DNA from 4 places in the Verrucosispora sp. WMMD1129 genome. Region 4 is predicted to be linked to each of the others. Evidence: riboswitches for the same ligand, from Rfam matches in the RefSeq annotation. Region 4 holds a riboswitch; each other region holds the start of a gene.
What was found. A riboswitch is a leader RNA that binds a small molecule or an ion and turns the genes downstream of it on or off. The one in region 4 is predicted to bind cyclic di-AMP.
Positions count from the first base shown of each region.

Region 1 (4,595 bases), 3.1 Mb from region 4:
CAACACCCGCAGCGTCATCGGCCACCCGCCCGTTGTGCCAGTTCGTCGGGGGTGGTCCGCTCCTGGGGACGGCTGCCCGCCGGTTCCAACCGGACCCGGTCGACGAGGCCGTTGATCGAGTCGAGGCGGCCGGTGCCGAGGCCGTGTCGGGTGACGTTGAGCGCGCCGGCCGCCGCGCCGGTACGGATCGCCGTGCGGACGTCGCCGCCCCGGGCCACCACGGCGGCCACCCCGGCGGTCATCGAGTCGCCCGCCCCGCGCGGGTCGGCGGCCTCCAGCCGCGGCATCCGCACCTCGAACACCTCGCCGTCGACAAGCGCCAACGCGGGCTTGTCGGCCCGGCTGACCACCGCGTTCTCGGCGCCGGAGGCGTGCAGGTCGTACATCGCGCGGGTGAGCGCCTCCTCGTCGTCGCCGTCGGCCCGCCCGTCGGCGATCAGCTCCTCGTGGCTGACCTTGAGAAAGAAGACACCGCTTTCCAGGACGGCGGCGAGGTGCTCGCCGCAGAGATCCACCACCACCCGGCCACCGTTGGCACCGAGATCGGCCGCGAAGCGCCGGTAGAGGTCGGCGGGGACCAGGGACGGATGGTTGGGCCCGCTCAACACGCTCACCGGCGCGCGCAGGCCCTCGCCGAGTGCGAGGTTGTAGAGCTCGTCCAACTCGTGCCGGCTCAACGGCTGGCCGATGACGTCGACGATCTCCTGGCGGGTCCCCTCACGGCGGTCGTGCACATACCCGCCGGTGCCGCCGGAGTCGCGGGCCACCACCTTGAGGTCGACTCCCTCGCTTACCAGCAACGGTTGCAGTACCTGCCCGACCTCGCCGCCGAGCGCCGCGCAGAGCACCACGTCGACGCCGAGGGACAGCACCATCCTGGCCTGCCACACCCCCTGCCCGCCCGGGTGCAGGTGCAACTCCGGTGCGTCGCTCGGCTGGTCGATGGTCACGGTCAGCAGCGGTGTCGGTGCGAAGATCATGACGCGGCCGGTCATGACCGCTCCCCGTTGTCCGTACCGCCGCCGGGTCTGGCGATTCGCTCGTTCATGGCGTTCCTCCCGTTAGCGGACAAATAACGCTTCCTGGTACGACGGTAACCAAGGAGGCGCGTCGATGCGCGCCGAAGGGACGGTGCCCCGCCGGCCAACGGTGAAACGCAGCGCCGGGTGAACCGCTCGTGAAGAGCGGTTCACCCGGCGCGAAGAGGAAGTCAGTACACCGACAGGTGGACGTGGTTGGTGTGGTCGCTGGACGGGTCACCCCGGGCGCCGCTGTACGACTTCCAGCCGCTGCTGGGCAGCCAGATCTGCCTGTACCAGATCACGTAGAGCACCGCGAGCCGGTCGGCGTTCTTGACGAAGTACGCCGCCAGGTTGTTGCCGTAGGTCCGGTCGCCTCCGGTCGCGTCCCCGCCGAAGCCGTTCTTCTGGGCGGCGAAGTCGCAGGCCCGACCCTTCGGGTGCTCGCCCGAGCCGCCGGAGCGGTAGCAGGAGACGTACCGGGTGAAGCCAGCCGACTTGGCCTGCTTCAGCGCATGCAGGGTGCGTGGGGTGATGCAGCCGTTGGCCGGGGTGGGGTCGTTGACGCTGCACGACTCCGAGGGCCACGACCCGTCGGAGTTGCGGGGAGCGGGCTTGGCGGTGGGACTCGACCCGCTGCTCCGCGACGGTGACCGGGCGGCCCGCTCGGCGGCCCTGGCCCGTTCGGCCGCCTCGTCCCGCTCGATGGCCACGGTCAACGCCCGCTCGGCCTGGTCCTTGCGCTTGGCCATCACGGCCACCTGCTTGCGCTGCTCCTGGATCTCCACGTCCAGGGCCTGCTTGGTGGCGCTGACCTCGTCCCGGGCCACCTGGAGCTCACGCAGCGCGCGATCCTCGTTGGCAGCCACCGCGTCCAGCGCTGCCGCCCGGTCCATGAAGCCGGCCGGTGAACCGCTGTTGAGCAGAGCCGACGCGGCGCCCAGCCGCCCGGTGCGGTACGCCTGTGCGGCGATCTCGGCGACCTTGGTGCCCCGCTCGGCGACCTGACTCTCGGTCGTCTTGAGCTGCTCGGCAAGCTTCTTCTGGCGCTTGACCGAGCGGTCGAGTGCGGTCTTGGCGTCGAGGTAGCCCTTGCTGGCGGCCTCCAGTTGGGCCCGCAGCGCCGGGGTGCCACCCTCGTCGTCCACGTCGCCCGGGGCAGCCGCCCGCAATGGCGGCGATGCCGCGGCGGCGGGGGTGGAGGGGGCCAGCGCGACGCCGAGAGTGAGGGCGAGCGCGGCGGCGATCAGGGCCGCCGTACGGGCGGCCGGTCTTACCGTTGCCACTGCTGGCATGCACGTTTCCTTCCGTCAGCCGCCGACCGGGTTAGCTGACGGGTTCGGGACGGAAGATCCCTACCGCTGACGCGGATACACCCCAGGAACCTGGTTCCCCGGTTCGCCCTGGCGGGCGATTAGGCGGCGGCCGCCGCCGGCACCTGTGGGTGCCGCCTGGCGGAGGCCGGGTCCGAGCCTACCGGTGCCCATGTGACCGGTGCAGCTGCTGTTACTGCTGGTGTTCAGTTGTTGACTAGTAGAACAGACCAAAAGCGGACAATAACCCCTTTTCTCTGATTCTTCCGGTCACCACTGCGCCGCCCCGCAGTGCCCGGGATCCGACCGCGGCTCGATCTGGAGGGTCGCGTGCTCGATCTGGAAGTCCTCGTGCAGCGCCGAGCGGGCCGCCGCCAGCACGGCGCCGACGTCGGCGCCCGGTCTGACGGTGAGGTGCGCCGAGGCGACCTCCATGCCGGAGGTCAACGTCCAGACGTGCAGGTCGTGGACGCCGGCCACGCCCGGCACCGCGGCCAGCCGGTCATACACCGCGGTGACCTGAAGGTGTTCCGGAGCGGCCTGGACCAGGATGCGTACCGCGGCCCGGCCCAGGCGCCACGTCCGGGGCAGGATGAACGTGGCGATCGCGGTGGCCACCAGAGGGTCGGCCCACCACCAGTCGGTCACGGTGATCAGCAGGGCGGCCGCGATCACGCCAAGCGAACCGAGCAGGTCCGCCAGCACCTCCAGATACGCCCCGCGCAGGTTGATGCTCTCCCGCGCCCCCGGACGCAGGAGGGCGAACGCGGCGACGTTGGCGAGCAGGCCGAGTGCGGCCACCACCAGGACCGGGCCGGCGAGCACCTCGGGCGGATCGCCGATTCGGCGTACCGCCTCGACCAGCACGTACACCGCGACGCCGGAGAGCAGTACGGCGTTGGCCAGGGCCGCGAGCACCTCCAGTCGGTAGAGCCCGAAGGTGCGTTGCGGGTCCGTGTCGGCCCGACGGGTGGCAGCCACGGCCGCGAGGGCCATCCCGATGCCCAACACGTCGGTGAACATGTGCCCGGCGTCGGAGAGCAGGGCCAGCGAACCGGTCCGCAGAGCGGTGCCTGCCTCGATCACCATCAGCGCGCTGAGCAGGGCGAACGCTGCCCACAGCCGGCCGGAGTGGCGGTGGGCGGCGTTCGACACCGCAGCGTGGTGGTGGTCATGGCCGGCGCCCACCCAGACACCTTGCGTCGTCCGCCGGACCGGGGACGGAGCTATGCCAACATCGCTATGTGTGCAATCGTCGGGCGGGTCGCGGTGCTCGGGTTCACCCGGCCGGGTCGACGGTGGTCAACCGCTGGGTGGCCCGGGACAGGGCGACGTAGAGGGTACGGACACCGGAGCCCGGCTCCGCCCGGATCTCCGCCGGGGCGACCAGCACCACACCGTCGTACTCCATGCCCTTGGCCTCCAGGCTGGTCACCACCTGCAACCGCTGCCCGCCCAGCGCCCCCAGCCAGGCCGCGACCTGGTCCCGTCGGGGCACCGGAGTGATCACGCCGACGGTCCCCTCGACCTCGCCGAGCAGGGCGCTGGCGGCCGTCACGACTGTGGTCTCCAGCTCGGGCGCCGGCACCTCGAGCTGGAGTGGATCGATCCCGGTGGAACGGACCGCGGTGGGCAACGCGAGATCCGGGTACGCCCGCCGGATCTCGGCCGCCGCCACCGCGAAGATCTCCGCCGAGTTGCGGTAGTTCGTGGTGAGCGTGAACCGGTGCCGGCGGCGGCGCCCCAGCGCCTGGTCGCGGGCCCGGGCCAACTCCTGCGGATCTCCCGTCCACGCGGTCTGCGCCGGATCACCCACCACCGTCCAGGACGCCAGCCGCCCGCGCCGGCCCACCATCCGCCACTGCATCGGTGAGACGTCCTGGGACTCGTCGACCACCAGGTGGGCGTAGTCGCGGTAGTCCTCGGGGCGTTCCCGGGCGGCCTGCCGGGCAGCCCGCTGCCGGTCGGCAGCGGTGCTCAGCTCACGTACCCCGCCGGCCAGCTGGAACGGGTCCCGTTTCGGGCGGGCGGGACGCATCGGCTTGCCGAGCAGCGCGTCCAACTCGTCCAGCAGCGCGACGTCGGCCACGGTCGGCCCGTCCGTGGCCAGCTCCCGGTACGCCGCACCGAGCAGCCGGATCTCGGCACCGGAGAGCAGGCCCCCGCCGTACCGGCGCAGCCGCTGCGGTTCGGCCAACCAGGCGAGCACGTGCCGCGGATGCAGCCGGGGCCACCACGCCTTGAGGAACTCGCGGAAGTCCGT
Region 1 covers NZ_CP120741.1:4,986,681-4,991,275, forward strand. Annotated here, with positions in the region: gene O7624_RS23290 (5'/3'-nucleotidase SurE) at 1-18, opposite strand, end outside; gene O7624_RS23295 (PfkB family carbohydrate kinase) at 15-995, opposite strand; gene O7624_RS23300 (hypothetical protein) at 1,211-2,314, opposite strand; cyclic di-AMP (ydaO/yuaA leader) riboswitch at 2,319-2,450, opposite strand; gene O7624_RS23305 (cation diffusion facilitator family transporter) at 2,603-3,520, opposite strand; gene O7624_RS23310 (AAA family ATPase) at 3,612-4,595, opposite strand, start outside.
Region 1: it holds a riboswitch for cyclic di-AMP, as region 4 does, so the genes downstream of both, O7624_RS23300 (hypothetical protein) here and O7624_RS06470 (C39 family peptidase) in region 4, are expected to answer to the same signal.

Region 2 (4,595 bases), 1.9 Mb from region 4:
GTCGGACGGGGCCGGCACCTGCGCATGTGGGTCAGGCGGCGCGGCGGTGATGCCTCCCGGAGTGGGCCGGCACCGGGCGTACGGCCTGAGGCGCGACACCGGCCGGGTCCAGCCAGACCTGGACCGCCGGACTGGACGCCAACTCGCTCGGCCCGCCCACCGACTGCTCGCGCCGGGCCAGCATTGCCACGTCGACCGTGAACTCGAAGAGGCGCCAGTCGGCGTGCGGGGCGGCCCGCGCGGCGAGCGCCAACCGGGCGACCGTGGCGTCGTCGGTGACTGGCCGGGCGCGTCCGGCGACGTACGCCTCGTCGTCGCTCTCCTCCGGCGGAAACGAGTGCAGCGCGTAACGACCGTCGCGTTCCAGGTCGCGCCGCTTCGGTGAGTCGATCACGAAGCAGTAGAGACCGTCGTCGGTGATCACCGGAGAAACCGGGTGCACCCGGGGCCCGCCGTCGGCACGAACCGTGGCCAGGTAGCCGAAGCCGGGGCCGTACTGCTGCATGAGAAGGCGGATCCCGTCGGCGAGTCGAGGCTCGTCAGCGGCGAATTCGGTCCAGGAAGCCATGCCGACATCCTATCGAACACACGTTCGAAGCGGGTAGTCCGACACGCGTGTCACATACCGGCAGCTATGGTGTGGCGATGCTGCTCTCCGACCGTGACCTGGTGTCCGAGATCAAGGCGGGCACCCTGGCGCTCGAACCGTTCGAGCCCACGCTGGTGCAGCCCTCCAGCATCGACGTACGACTGGACAAACTGTTCCGGGTCTTCAACAACCACCTCTACACCCACATCGACCCGGCGACCCGACAGGACGACCTCACCTCCGCCGTCGAGGTGCCCGACGGCCAAGCGTTCGTGCTGCACCCGGGCGAGTTCGTGCTCGCCTCGACGCTTGAGGTCATCTCGCTGGGCGACCAGCTCGCCGGCCGCCTCGAGGGCAAGTCCAGCCTGGGAAGACTCGGCCTGCTCACTCACTCGACCGCCGGCTTCATCGATCCCGGCTTCTCCGGTCACGTCACCCTGGAGCTGTCCAACGTGGCCAACCTGCCGATCACCCTCTGGCCGGGCATGAAGATCGGGCAGCTCTGTATCTTCCGGCTCTCCTCGCCGGCCGAGCACCCGTACGGCTCGGCCGTCTACGGTTCCCGTTACCAGGGCCAGCGCGGCCCGACGCCGAGTCGCGCCTGGCAGAGCTGGCGCACCTGGCCCACCCGCTGACACCGCAGGGTCGCTGCGGGCGATGATTCACTGCCCGTGCCGCGACCGCCGCAACCGTAAGGGCCCGACGTCGTACGCTCCGAAGCCTCAGCCCGGCCGGCCGAAGCTGTGCACCGGGCCGCTGTCCAGTCGCTTCATCTTGACCGGCTGACCCGCCCGGGAGGCGTGCACCACCCAGCCACCACCGACGTACATGCCGACGTGGTGCAGGTCCCGGTAGTAGAAGACGAGGTCGCCGGGGCGCAGTGCGCCGCGACTGACCGACGCGGTGACCCGGCGCTGCCTGGCCGCGTTGTGCGGCAGTGCGACACCGGCCCGCGACCATGCGGCCAGCGTCAGCCCGGAGCAGTCGTACGCGTTCGGGCCTTCGGCGCCCCAGGAGTACGGCTTGCCGATCTGGGCGCAGGCGAAGGTGACCGCCTCACCGGCCGGTCCGCCGGGGTAGCTGGCCGGACAGGGCGCCGGCCGCAGCGGGCCACCGCCACCCTTGCCGTACGCCCGTAGCCGGAGCCGCTGCAACCGGTCGATTTCGGCGTCGATCCGTCGCCGCTTGTCTGCGAGATCGGCCTCGGTGCGGGCGAGCTGATCGATGGTGTGGTCCAGCCCGGCCTTGGCCGCGGCGAGTTCGTCGCGCAGTTCACTCGCGTGCCGGACGTCCTGCTGCTGCACGCGCGCATACCGGTCGAGCAGGCCGAGCTGCTCGACCACCTCGCCCGGCGACCGGCTGCCGAGCAGCGCGTTGACGGCCCGCACCTGCTCGCCCTTGTACGCGCCGGCAGCGAGCTTGCCGACCCGGTCCATCGCCTGGTCCACCTGGCGTTGCAGCGGCGCGATCCGAGCGGCCAGCGCGTCCGCCTCCCGCCGCTTGCCGGCCAGGTCCTGCCGGGTGGCGTTGTGCTGTTCGATGACGGGTTCGAGCCGGTTCCAGTCCTCGTCGATCCGGCGCTCGATGTCGGCGACCGTGGGGTCGGCCCAGGCCGCCGCCGCACCGCCGGTCAACATCACGGCGGTCGCGGCCAGGGCGGCGGGGATGCAGCGGTACCAGCGGAAACGCGGCGCTGCCGTCGGCCGGCCGGGCAATTCCGGACGCGGTGACGGCGGCCGCGGGGCATGGTCTGCCACCGGGCTCAGCACTCCTTCTTCCCATACCGCCTACCGGGTTAGCTGACGGGTTCGGGCGGGAAGGGGCGCCCTACCGTGACCCGCACGGATTCACCCCGGGTACCTGGTTCCCGGCTCGCTCACGAGCGATTCGGCGGTGTCGGACCGTTACCGCCCCGGATGGACGGACCTGCCAGCGGTCGACGATTGCCCAGCGTAGGGACGATCAGCGTCGATACGCAACACAACCACACCGTCACTGTGGGTGCTGACATCCGACAATGGCGAGGGCCCCCGTCGACTTGACCGGGGACCCCTCGGGAGATCCTGTGCGACCGCTCAGCGGGCGCTGGTGGCGGCTCAGCCGGGTCGGCGGAAACCGGCGAGCGGCATGGTCGTGATCGGCGAGACGTTTACCGGCTTACCGGCTCGGGCCGCATGCACCATCTGGTTGTTGCCCAGGTAGAGCCCCACGTGGTGCAGGTCGCTGAAGAAGAAGACCAGGTCACCCGGACGGGCGTCGGACCGCGAGATTGCCTTGCCCTCGTTCCACTGTGCGCCGGTGAAGTGGGTGAGCGAGATGCCGGCAGCCCGGTAGGCGTACTGGGTCAGACCCGAGCAGTCGAACGAGTTCGGGCCGGTGGCGCCCCACACGTACGGCTTGCCGACCTGGGCGCATGCCGTACGGATGGCGGTGCGAGCGGCATCGCTGACCACACCGTTGATGGTCGGGCAGTTGGTGGTCTTCACCGTGGTCACCGGCAGCGACCGTTCGAGCCGCTTGATCTCGGCGTCGATCTGCTTCTTCTTCGCCGCCAGCTGCTTCGCCTTCGTCTCCTGGTCGGCGATCAGGGCGTCGAGCTTGGCCTTCTGGTCGTCGTACTTCTTGCGGATCTTCATGACGCCTTCGAGCTCGCGGCGCTCCTGCGACGCGAGTCGGTCAAGGAAGGCCATCTGCTCGCCGAGCTCGTTCGGCTTGGAGTTGAGCAGCACAACACCGATCTCTTTGGACGGGCCGGTGATGTAGTACCGGGAGGCGAGATCGGCGACCCGGTTCATCGCCAGCTCGGTCTCCAGAGCCAGCGGCTGGATCTTCTTCTCCAGGCTCTTCGACTTCTGCTTGTTGACCCGCAGCTGGGAGCGCACCTTGTTGTACTGCTCGATTGTGGGTTCCAGCTTCTCCCACTGCTTGTCGATCTGGGCCTCGATCTCGTCGACCGAGGGTTCGGCGTACGCGGGGGCGGCGAGCAGGCCGGCACCGACCGCGGCGGCGGCGACGAGGACGACCAGCCCACGGGCGGCCCTACGCAGGCCACCCGGACGAGATCGCCCTGGCGCACGACGATGGAGGGGCATGGTTGCCACCGGCAGCGTCTCCTTTGCAGCCGACCACCGGGCGTCCCGCGAGCGGTAAGGGGCGGGGACAGACGACCCATGGCGGTCGGTGCCCAACATTAGGGAACGGTAGGTGGGGAATCAAGGCGACCAACGGCTCATTCACCTTTGCGCGACGGTACGCATACAAAGGGTGTCGACCAATTCGTTACAGTTACGTACGTCAATTAAAAACCGGGCGGGTGGCACTGGTTGAGGTGCCGCCCGCCCGGTGCGTTGAAGGCGGTCAGCCGGCCACCGGCGTGCTGTCCCCGGTGCCGCCGACCCGCTCGGGCTTGACCGACCGGAGCAGGACGCTGGCCACGTCGATCACCTCGACCTGCTCGCCGGCACCCTTGCCGTTGACCCCGTCGCTGAGCATTGTCGAGCAGAACGGACAGCCGACGGCGACCGTCCTCGCTCCGGTGGACATGGCCTCCTCGACCCGGTCCACGTTGATCCGCTTGCCGATGCGCTCCTCCATCCACATGCGGGCGCCACCAGCACCACAGCAGAAGGAGCGCTCGCTGTTACGCGGCATTTCGGTCAGCTCACCCTCGATGGCGCTGCCGAGCACCTCGCGCGGCGGGGTGAAGACCCGGTTGTGCCGCCCCAGGTAACACGGGTCGTGGTAGGTCACACCGCCGTCGACCGGCTGCACCGGGGTGAGCCTGCCGGTGGCGACCAGGTGGGCCAGCAACTGGGTGTGGTGCACCACCTCGAACTCACCGCCCAGTTGGCCGTACTCATTGCCCAGCGTGTTGAAACAGTGCGGGCAGGTTGCGACGATCTTGCGCTTGGTCTTCTCCCGACCCTCGAACGCTTCGTTCAGCGTCTCGACATTCTGTTGCGCGAGCATCTGGAAGACGAACTCGTTGCCGATCCGTCGGGCCGGG
Region 2 covers NZ_CP120741.1:3,288,985-3,293,579, forward strand. Annotated here, with positions in the region: gene O7624_RS15305 (pyridoxamine 5'-phosphate oxidase family protein) at 32-568, opposite strand; gene dcd (dCTP deaminase) at 646-1,224, shown strand; gene O7624_RS15315 (NlpC/P60 family protein) at 1,312-2,346, opposite strand; cyclic di-AMP (ydaO/yuaA leader) riboswitch at 2,359-2,492, opposite strand; gene O7624_RS15320 (C40 family peptidase) at 2,686-3,696, opposite strand; gene O7624_RS15325 ((Fe-S)-binding protein) at 3,947-4,595, opposite strand, start outside.
Region 2: it holds a riboswitch for cyclic di-AMP, as region 4 does, so the genes downstream of both, O7624_RS15315 (NlpC/P60 family protein) here and O7624_RS06470 (C39 family peptidase) in region 4, are expected to answer to the same signal.

Region 3 (4,595 bases), 1.4 Mb from region 4:
GGGTCGCCAACGCCAACCGGGTCAGCTCACGAAGTGCGCACAGCATTGCCGGCCACAGTGGACGGGCGAATGCTGGAGACGACACGGGATCCAACCTATCCCGCCGTCGGCCTGATCGCAGCGCGGCGATCCTTGCGGGTGGGTGAAGCGCGCCACGTCGTCTGATCAGGACTGGTGCCGGCTCAGTGGTCGGCGGTGTCGGTCACCTGCCCCTTGGTGAAGAGGGCCAGCAGGTCACCCACTTGGTGGTCGGCCTCCGCCGGGTGGCGGAAGCGCCCGGCCGGGTTGAGGGTGTACTCGTTGCGCCGGCCCACCCGGGTGCGGTGCAGGTAGCCGCCCGCCTCCAGGTCGGCGACGATGGCCTGAGCGGCACGTTCGGTGACGCCGACCTCCGTCGCGACGTCGCGTAGCCGGGCGGTGGGGTTACGGGCGATGGCGAGCAGGACGTGCGCGTGGTTCGTGAGGAAAGTCCAGTTCCGTGCGCTTTCCCGTCCGTCAGTGCTCGCCATGCCCGCCATCGTATGACCTGCCGTTCGAGTACCCCGGCCCGCGTCGTTACCGGCCTCGGTTCGGCCGAGCGCAAGCGTCGACTGATGTATGAAATGCATATCACGTATAGCTTGACGTGCGTTATGGCGCGTGTGACCGTGATGGCAGCCCGTGACCAGCGCCGGCCGGGATGACCAGGCATTCCTCCCAGAGATGAGGTGCAGCCGGATGAGTCGACCCGGAACGCTCGGTCCCCAGCCCGGACCGGACCGCGAGTTGCTCAGCGCGGATCTTCCCGGCGCCCCGCAGCGGGCCCTCGCCGAGTTGCTCGCCGGGAACCGTCGGTTCGTCACCGACGCACTGCGGCATCCCAACCAGAACGCTGGGCGGCGGGCCGCCGTCGCGGCCGAACAGCATCCCTTCGCGGTGATCGTCGGCTGCTCCGACTCCCGGCTCGCCGCCGAGATCATCTTCGATCGCGGGTTGGGCGACCTCTTCGTGGTTCGTACCGCCGGGCACACCGTCGGGCCGGAGGTGCTGGGCAGCGTGGAGTACGCGGTGGCCGTGCTGCGTACGCCCCTGGTGGTGGTGCTCGGCCACGACTCGTGCGGCGCTGTCCAGGCGGCCCGCGAGGCACTGGCCACCGCCACCACGCCGCCCGGGCATCTGGGCGCCGTGGTCGACGCCGTGGTGCCGAGCCTGCGCCGGGCGCAGGACGCCGGAGTGCACGACCTGGACGGCATCGTGGACATCCACATCGCGCGGACCGTCGAGACGATGCTGGCCTCCTCCACGACTCTCGCCGCGGAGGTGGCTGCCGGGCGATGTGCGGTGGTCGGCATGTCGTACCGACTGGCCGCCGGTGAGGTGCGGGCGGTCGCCGCGGAACCCGCCGCACTCGGCGGTGCGATGGCGACCGCGCCCTGATCCCGCGACCTGTCGCGAGGAATGACGCCGGTCCGGGTACCGGCAGTCGGCGACCGCGTCCGACGGTGACCTCCGGAACGACGAGGGCCGTCCCACCACGGTTGGCGGGACGGCCCTCGGTGCGTCGTGTGAGCGATCAGAGCAGCGACACGTGTACGTGGTCCGTGTGGTTGGACGGGCCACTGTAGGAACTCCAGCGCTCGGTGGCCGCGAACCAGATCTGCCGGTTCCAGATCACGTAGTAGACGCCCAGTCGGTCGGCGTTGCGGACCAGGAAGGCCGCCAGGTTGTTGCCGTAGATCCGGGTGTCGTTGTTGTGCCACGGGCTGAAGCCGCTGTTCTGCAATGACCAGTCACAGGCCCGGCCCTTGGGGTGCTCGAACTTGTCACCCGGACGGAAGCAGCCGACGAACCGGTTGAATCCGGCTCGCTTGACCTCCTTGTACATGTGCAGCGTCCGCGGCGTGATGCAGCCCGACGTGGTGGGGTCGTTCTGGCTGCACGACTCGGGCTTCCAGCCGCCGTCCGAGGCCCGGTTCGGCGCGATCCGGGCCACCGGCGAGGTGGCGTCCACCAACCCGCCGGTCAGGCCGACACCACCGACCAGTCGGAGGGACTTCTCCGCCTCGCTCTTCTTGCGCGCCATGTCATTTGTCAGCTTCTTCTGCTCGCGCACCTCGGCGTCGAGCGCGAGCTTGGCCTGCTCGGCGCGGAGCTTGATCGCGTTGACCTCGCCCAGTTTCTTGTCGTTCACCAGGTTCAGCTCGTCCAGCGCCGAGGCCCGGTTGATGAACGAGTCCGGTGCACTGCTCTGCAACAGCATGGCGATCGCGCCGACCCGGCCCGTGCGGTACGACTGGGTGGCGATCTGAGCGACCTGTGGCGAGAGTGCGTCCAGGTCAGCCTGAGCGGCGCGGACCTCAACCGCCAGTCGGAGTTGCCGCTTCTTGGACTTCTCCAGCTTGGCCTTGGCCTTGGAGTAGTCCCGGGTGGTCGCCTCGATCAAGTCGTTGAGCATCGGCGGGTCGTCGTCGTGCTCCGCTGGTTTGGGGTCGTTCGGTGCGGCCGTCGCCGGCATCGGACCAGCGAAAACGGCGAACGCGGCGAACACGGCCACCACGGGCGTCAACCAGCGGCGTAGGGGTGCCGTCACTGTTTTCCCTTCCATCGACCGCCGACCGGGTTAGCTGACGGGTTCGGGACGGAAGTGGCCCCTACCGCTTTCGCGGATTCACCCCACGTACCTGGGTCCCCGGCTCGCCTGGCGGCGATTGGGCGGCGGCACCGCAGGCGCCGCTGCGCGCCTTCGGCGGTGACCGGCAGTGAGGTTACCTGACAGTCCATCTGTGCTTCTACGCCCCGAACCCGACTAGATGCGTCATTTCGTAATCGCTTTGAGTGACCAGCGACACGATTACGAGCCGCGTATACAGGGGCGGTCACGTTGAGGAGTGTCACCATGTGGTGTCCGTGCTCCTGTCCGGGTCGGGCCACCTTGGAGGGGTGGCGGGGGACGTGTTTCGGGTGGGTGGGGTGCTGAGGGCGTGGAGCGCCTCGGCCCGGTCCGTTGCCGGCCGGGGAATCACGGGGGTGGGCTCACCGCCGCGGACGTCGGCGTCGCCGCGCCCGGCGGTGCTGACCACCGCAGCCAGCGCGGTGGTAAGCGGTACCGCGGCGATCAGCCCGAGCGTGGCGACCACGCTACGAACGATCTCCGTGGTGAGGAACTCGCTGGTCAGGATCTGCCCCAGTGCGCGGGAATCCGCGGTCAGCAGAAGCAGGAGGGGCAGCGAGGCGCCGGCGTACGCCAGCACGATCGTGTTGACCACCGAGGCGATGTGTGCCCGCCCGACCCGGGTGGCCGAGCGGTACAACTCCCGGCGGGAGAGGTCCGGGTTGGCGTGGCGCAACTCGTTGACCGCGGCGGCCTGGGTGACCGTGACGTCGTCGAGTACGCCCAACGAGCCGATGATGATGCCGGCGAGCAGCAGACCGTGCAGGTCGACGTCGGCCCGGAACATGGACAGGGTGGTGGCGTCCTCGCTGCCGAAACCGGTCAGGTGGGTGGCCCCGGTCGCGGCCAGCCCGAGCAGTCCGGTGAGCACCAGACTGGCGAGCGTGCCGAGCACGGCCACCGAGGTCTGGGCGGATATGCCGTGGGTCAGGTACAGCACCACGAACATGATCAGCGAGGCGCCGACGATGGCGACCGCGAGCGGTGGCTGGCCGGCGCTGATGCCGGGCAGTACGAAGGTCAGCAGGATGGCGAAGCTGGCGGCCAGGCCACCCAGCGCGGCCAGTCCGCGCAGCCGCCCGAAGGCGACGATGGCGGCGGCGAAGAGTACGGCCAGCCACACCAGCGGCTTGCCGCGTTGGTGCTCGGCGATGTTGTAGGTGCTGACCGTCGGATCCTCCGGGTCGATCAGCGAGACCAGGATGATGTCGTCGTCGACCTCGACGCGAGGGGCGCCCGGCCCGGTCGGGATGGGTGTCTGCACCTCCTGCCCGGCGTCCGGTCCGGTCTGCACCCGGACGGTGACCGTGCCGCAGGGGCCGTCCGCAGCCGTCGGAGTCCCCTCGGGTACCACCGGGTTGGGCGGGCATGGCTCACTGACCACCCGGGTGACCGTGCCGTGGTAGCGGGGGGTGTCGTCGGCGGCCTCGGGGCGCGGGGCGTCCCGGGGCCAGAGCACGATGGCGGCGACCAGGGTGGCGATGAAAAGGGGGACCACCGTCACGACGAGGATCCGCCGCACCCCCGGCGGGGTGGGCGGAGCGGAACGGGTGTGGTCGGCGCCCATTCAGTGTCTCCCAACGATTTCAGGGCTGAGTACGTGTCGATGGGCGAGACGGTTCAGTGCCGCCGGACGGCGGTGTGGAAGGGCAGCCCGAATGGCCTGAGCGTGGCGGGGTGGCTGCGTACCGTGAGCTGCGGACCCGCTCGCGACGGCCGTGCGGGCGTACGCCTGACGGCGACCTCGGGCCGCGAGGCACGGATTTCGGCTGGCCATCGTGTGCGAATGGTAACCAGCCGGACCTGTCGACGCCTGTCGCGAGGGTGCGTCGGCGGGTCGGGTCAGCCGCGCTTCATGAGCCGGCCCACGGCGGCCATCATCTCGGTCGCCATCTCGTCGGCGCGCCCCTCGGCGGCGCCTTCGTGCATGCAGTGCCGGGCGTGC
Region 3 covers NZ_CP120741.1:2,855,505-2,860,099, reverse strand. Annotated here, with positions in the region: gene O7624_RS13095 (hypothetical protein) at 1-85, opposite strand, end outside; gene O7624_RS13090 (helix-turn-helix domain-containing protein) at 183-518, opposite strand; gene O7624_RS13085 (carbonic anhydrase) at 718-1,416, shown strand; gene O7624_RS13080 (hypothetical protein) at 1,553-2,569, opposite strand; cyclic di-AMP (ydaO/yuaA leader) riboswitch at 2,573-2,704, opposite strand; gene O7624_RS13075 (YibE/F family protein) at 2,871-4,217, opposite strand; gene O7624_RS13070 (metal-sensitive transcriptional regulator) at 4,493-4,595, opposite strand, start outside.
Region 3: it holds a riboswitch for cyclic di-AMP, as region 4 does, so the genes downstream of both, O7624_RS13080 (hypothetical protein) here and O7624_RS06470 (C39 family peptidase) in region 4, are expected to answer to the same signal.

Region 4 (4,595 bases):
ATGGGCGTGGCCGCGGCCGAACTCATGCTGCGGGGCCGCTGGCGGGGGCCCGGGCTCCCTGTGGCCAGCCTGATCTTCGTCCTGACCTGGGTGGCGGCCTCCCAGTGGATCCCGGCCGAGTTCTGGGCGGCGCTGCTGGCGGCGGCGTACGTCCTGGTGATCGCCGCGGCGGCCGACGCGGACGTGCACGGGCGGCGCTCGCCGTTGCGCTCCCGGACGATGGTCTGGCTCGGCGAGGTCTCTTTCGCGTTCTACCTGGTGCACGTCTTCGTGATCATGACGATCCTGCGGTCGACCGGCGACTGGGGCACCGGCCTGCCCGGCTGGTGGGGCCCGCTCGCGGTGATCGGATTCCTGCTGCTCACCCTGGGGCTGGCCGCTCTGCTGCACCGGTACGTGGAACAGCCGATGATGCGTCGCCTGGCCCCGTCCCGACCGTCGGCGGTCGGGCTGCCCCGACAGCGGGCGTCCCGGGGCGGTGCGGGCCCGGCCGGAGACGTCGAGCATGGCTCGACCGTCCATCACGGACAGTGAGCTGACGGTAGCCTGACCTGCGCGTATCGACGTTCCCGGCGACGCGCCGGGCGGTTCGACACGCCCGGTGGCTGGTGCGTCCCGGGCGGTCGTGGCGGTAGCGTGACGGGGTGCTTCCTGCCGCGCCCACCCGTCCCTTGTGGTGGTTGGCGCGCTGGGCCGCGCGGCTGCTGACCGGGCTCGCGGTCGCCGCCGCCTTCACCCTCGGCGCCTGGGCCCTGCCCGGCCACCCGGCTCCCACTGATCGGCCCGCCGCCCCGGCACCGCTGGCCGACCCCGCCGTGGCACCGGCGTCCGCGGGCCTGGCCGTGCCCTTGGACTTGGCCGCACCCCTCGACCCGTCCGCCACTCTCGATCTGGCCGCCGCCGACCCGACCGGGGTGTCCGCGACGCAGCCGCCGGCCTGTGGTCGGCCCGGGCTGACGGTGCTCGGCAGCGTCGCTGCGGGCGTCACGCGGGGGCCTACGGCCCTGGTCGAGGGCGTCCGGGCCGCCCGCGCCCCACCGCACGCCTGATCCCGGCGACACCGCCCGCCTGATCCCCGGCGACCTTCCGTCGCGTCCGCACCGCTCGGGGCCGCACCCGCGCCGAGCCCCTGCCAACCCGTTGCCGCCAGCCGCGCCGTCGGTGCTCCCCAGCACGAGGGGCACCGGCACGAGCCGCGACCGCGCCGCAACGCCATCCGCGAACCGCCGCCGGCACGGCCACCGTCGCCGTACCGATTTCCCGAGGTGCCGACATGGAGAAGACAGTTCTCTACCAGTTCCTGATCGAGGTGCCACGCGCCGCCGCCATCTGGTCGGTCCTGCTCGTCCTGGCGTTGGGCGTACTCACCGTGCTTGTCGCCCGCCCGGAGCCGACCGGGCCAGTGGAGAAACCCGTCGACGAGGACGCGCTCCGCGCCGCGACCGAAGAGGCCGACCTGCGCCGATACGCGGGCGAGGTGGCGGTCGCGGCAGCCGGTGCCGGGCAGAACGCCGAGCGACGCCGCACGGCATGGCGGGTGGCCCAGACGGAACTGGACCGCGCCTGGGCCGCGTACGACCAGGCGGAGGCCGCCGCCCGCCGGCTGGCCGGCGTCGTCGGACTGCCGACCCCGCGCACCCCCCGGACCCCGGCCGAGTACGCGGCCCGCGAGCGCTGGCTGCGCCGGGCCGCGATGGCCGCCCACTGGCGTGGCGACCTGACCGCCCGTCAACTCAGCGATGTGCTGGCGGGCCGGTCCGGCTGGGATCCCCGGCGGCATCCGGCCGAGCAGGAGGTGGTCCTCGCCCGGGTGGTGCGTGACAACCGCCTGGCCGCCTATCGATCGGCCGCCGAGCGGGAGCAGGACCTGTGGCGGGCGGCGGAACTGGCCACCGAGGCGGCCCGCGCCCTCTCCGCCGAGGCATACGCGGCCGCTGAGCGACTCCGACCGAACCGGCTGCCCGTCTCCGGTCGGGTCACCGCCGGCCGGCGCGACCTTGTCCCGCGCTGGCGTCCGGCTCGGCTTGGCTGAAATTCCGTGAGCTGGGTCACATGGGCCGGAAATTCGGTCACTGTTCGTAGGCGAGGCGATTACCGCAGCAATCTCCGTCGAGATTTCCACCAGCCGTCCGGTTGTTCCCTGAAGGTGCCCGGAATGCCGTCGGTCCCATTGAGCGACGCCAGTTCTCCGATACCCGAAAATTGCCGCCACGGATCATGTTTAAGCAGGTCAGGGTGGGTTGGCTTCGAGGTGACCGGCCAGTAGTGTCAGCGCGTCCGGTGCGGTAACCGATCGCAGGAAGCGACGCCGTACCGACCCGCTCAATCGTGAACCTCACGAACCGGGGACCCACTGCACCACTGGGGTGAATCCGCGAGTCTCGGCCCGCGGTAGGGCGTCTTCCCGCCCGAATCCGTCAGCTAACCCGGTCGGCGGTGACGGAAGGAGTACCAACCCTCGTGCAGTCCGATGTGATCCCCCTGTTCCCCCGCCTCCACGGCACCGCGGTGCCCGTGCTCGCTGGCCCGACCGCCGCGAGCTGACCCCGGTCATCGCCACCGCCCGGGTCTCCGGGCGTACCCCTCGAACGGCCTCGTCCCGCTCACCCGGGCGGTCGTCGGCGCGCTGATGCCGACCCGACCGCCGGAGCCGGTGTGCCGTTCTCCCCTCAGCCCGTGGAGGAACCGTGAAGCACACCCTTTCCCGCCGGCTCCGCCGGCTGGTCAGCGAACGCACCTATCAGCTCGTTGCCGGATCCGCCGTGGCCCTCGTCCTGGCCACCGGCACCGGAGCCGCCCTCGCCGGCACCGGGAACACCCCGGCACCCACGCAGGCCACGACCGCCGCCGCCGAACTGCGCAGTGACACGGTGGTCGCGCCGAGTCAGGCGGAGGTCGCGCCGACGACCGCCGCGCCGAGCAGCGCGGCACCCAGCAGCGCCGCGCCGGCCAGTGCCGCGCCGGCCAGCGCCGCCGCCTCGCCGTCACCGAAGGCCACCGCGGACCCGGACCTGGCCAGCAAGAAGGCGGCACCGAAGCCGCCGGCCTCAGAGGTTCTGGAGTACGACCACCAGGCCCAGATCAACGGCTACTACTGCGGTCCCGCCGCAGTGCGTAACGCGCTGAGCGCCGCCGGTGTCGCGCGCAGTCAGGACGCCCTGGCCAGCCAGCTCGGCACCACGTTCGCCGGCACCAACTCGGCCGAGGACACCACCCGCGTCCTCAACGCCGTCGTCAAGGGCGACCCGTACGAGACCACGATGATCCGTGGCGGTGCGGCCACCCCGGCCCAGATGGACCAACTCCAGGCGGACGTCGTCGCCGCCATCACCGACGGGCGAGGCGTCGTGGTGAACGTCGCCGGTTCCGTCACCGACACCGACGGCCGCTGGCACTCGTTCCCCGGCGGCCACTACATCGCCGTGGTCGGCTACAAGGACTCCGGGCGGCTGGTGAGGATCGCCGACTCGGCGGACGCCTCGTACCCGTCGTACTGGCTCAGCACCATCGATCTGGCCAACTGGGCCGCCACCCGCGGCTACTCGGCCTGATCATCGTCCCGCTGCACCCGGAAGCCCTCGGCCCGTTGGCCGAGGGCTTCCGTTTCGGGTACGTCATGCTGGTTGTCGGGTCGACGTAGCTCGGGGTTCGTCAGGCGTGCGTGCGGTGCTGCTTCGCCAGGCCGACGAAGCTCGCCCAGGCGGCCGGTGTGAAGGCCAGTGTGGCGGCGTCGCGGTTCTTTGTGTCGCGGACCAGCACGATGCCGGGCAGGTTGTCGGCGACCTCCACGCAGTCGTTGCCGCTGGACCCGCTGCGGGTCGACTTGCGCCAGGTCGCGCCGTTCAGATCCATGGCTTCACAACATCCTTCATGCGCTCGATCGACTGGCGGCCGGACAGTGCCTCGTTGCGCACCGTCTCCCACTTCGACAGCAGGACACTCAGGTCGTCGTCCTTGTCGACCAGGACGCCGCCGAGTTGGGTGTCCAGATTACCCACCCAGCCGCCGTCCGCGCCCCTCGCCAGGATGAAGGGGCCGGTCAGTCCATCGTGCATGGCGACGCCGGTGGGCACCAGGTGCACGCTGATGTTGGGCCGGGTGGCCAGCGCCATGAGGTGGTGCACCTGCTCGACCAGCACGTCCTTCAGCTCCTCGTCGACCCGCCGCAGCACCACCTCGTCGATCACCGCGATGAGCTGGGGCGGGTCGTCCTGTTCCAGCACCGTCTGCCGGGCCATCCGGTTGGCCAGCCGCCGCTCCACCCCGGCCTCGGTCAGCGCGGCGTCGGTCCGGATCACCGCGCGGGCGTAGCGCTCGGTCTGGAGCAGGCCCGGCACCAGCGTCGGCTGGTAACAGCGGAGCTGCCGGGCGTTCCGCTCCGCCTCCAGGTAGGGCAGGAACCACGCGGGTTGGCGCAGCACCTCGGCGGTCCGCAGCAACTCCTCGAACATGCCCCCCGTCTCCAGGACCTCGTCCGCCCGCTTGGCGTACGGCCGATCGAGCGGGCGGGTACCCACCTCCACAGCGGACACCAGGGACGCCGAATAGTTCGTCCGCCTACCGAATTCCTCCTGGTTCATCCCTGCGGCAGTACG
Region 4 covers NZ_CP120741.1:1,424,897-1,429,491, reverse strand. Annotated here, with positions in the region: gene O7624_RS06485 (acyltransferase) at 1-534, shown strand, start outside; gene O7624_RS06480 (hypothetical protein) at 645-1,049, shown strand; gene O7624_RS06475 (hypothetical protein) at 1,274-2,032, shown strand; cyclic di-AMP (ydaO/yuaA leader) riboswitch at 2,310-2,451, shown strand; gene O7624_RS06470 (C39 family peptidase) at 2,688-3,551, shown strand; gene O7624_RS06465 (DUF397 domain-containing protein) at 3,652-3,852, opposite strand; gene O7624_RS06460 (helix-turn-helix transcriptional regulator) at 3,843-4,595, opposite strand, start outside.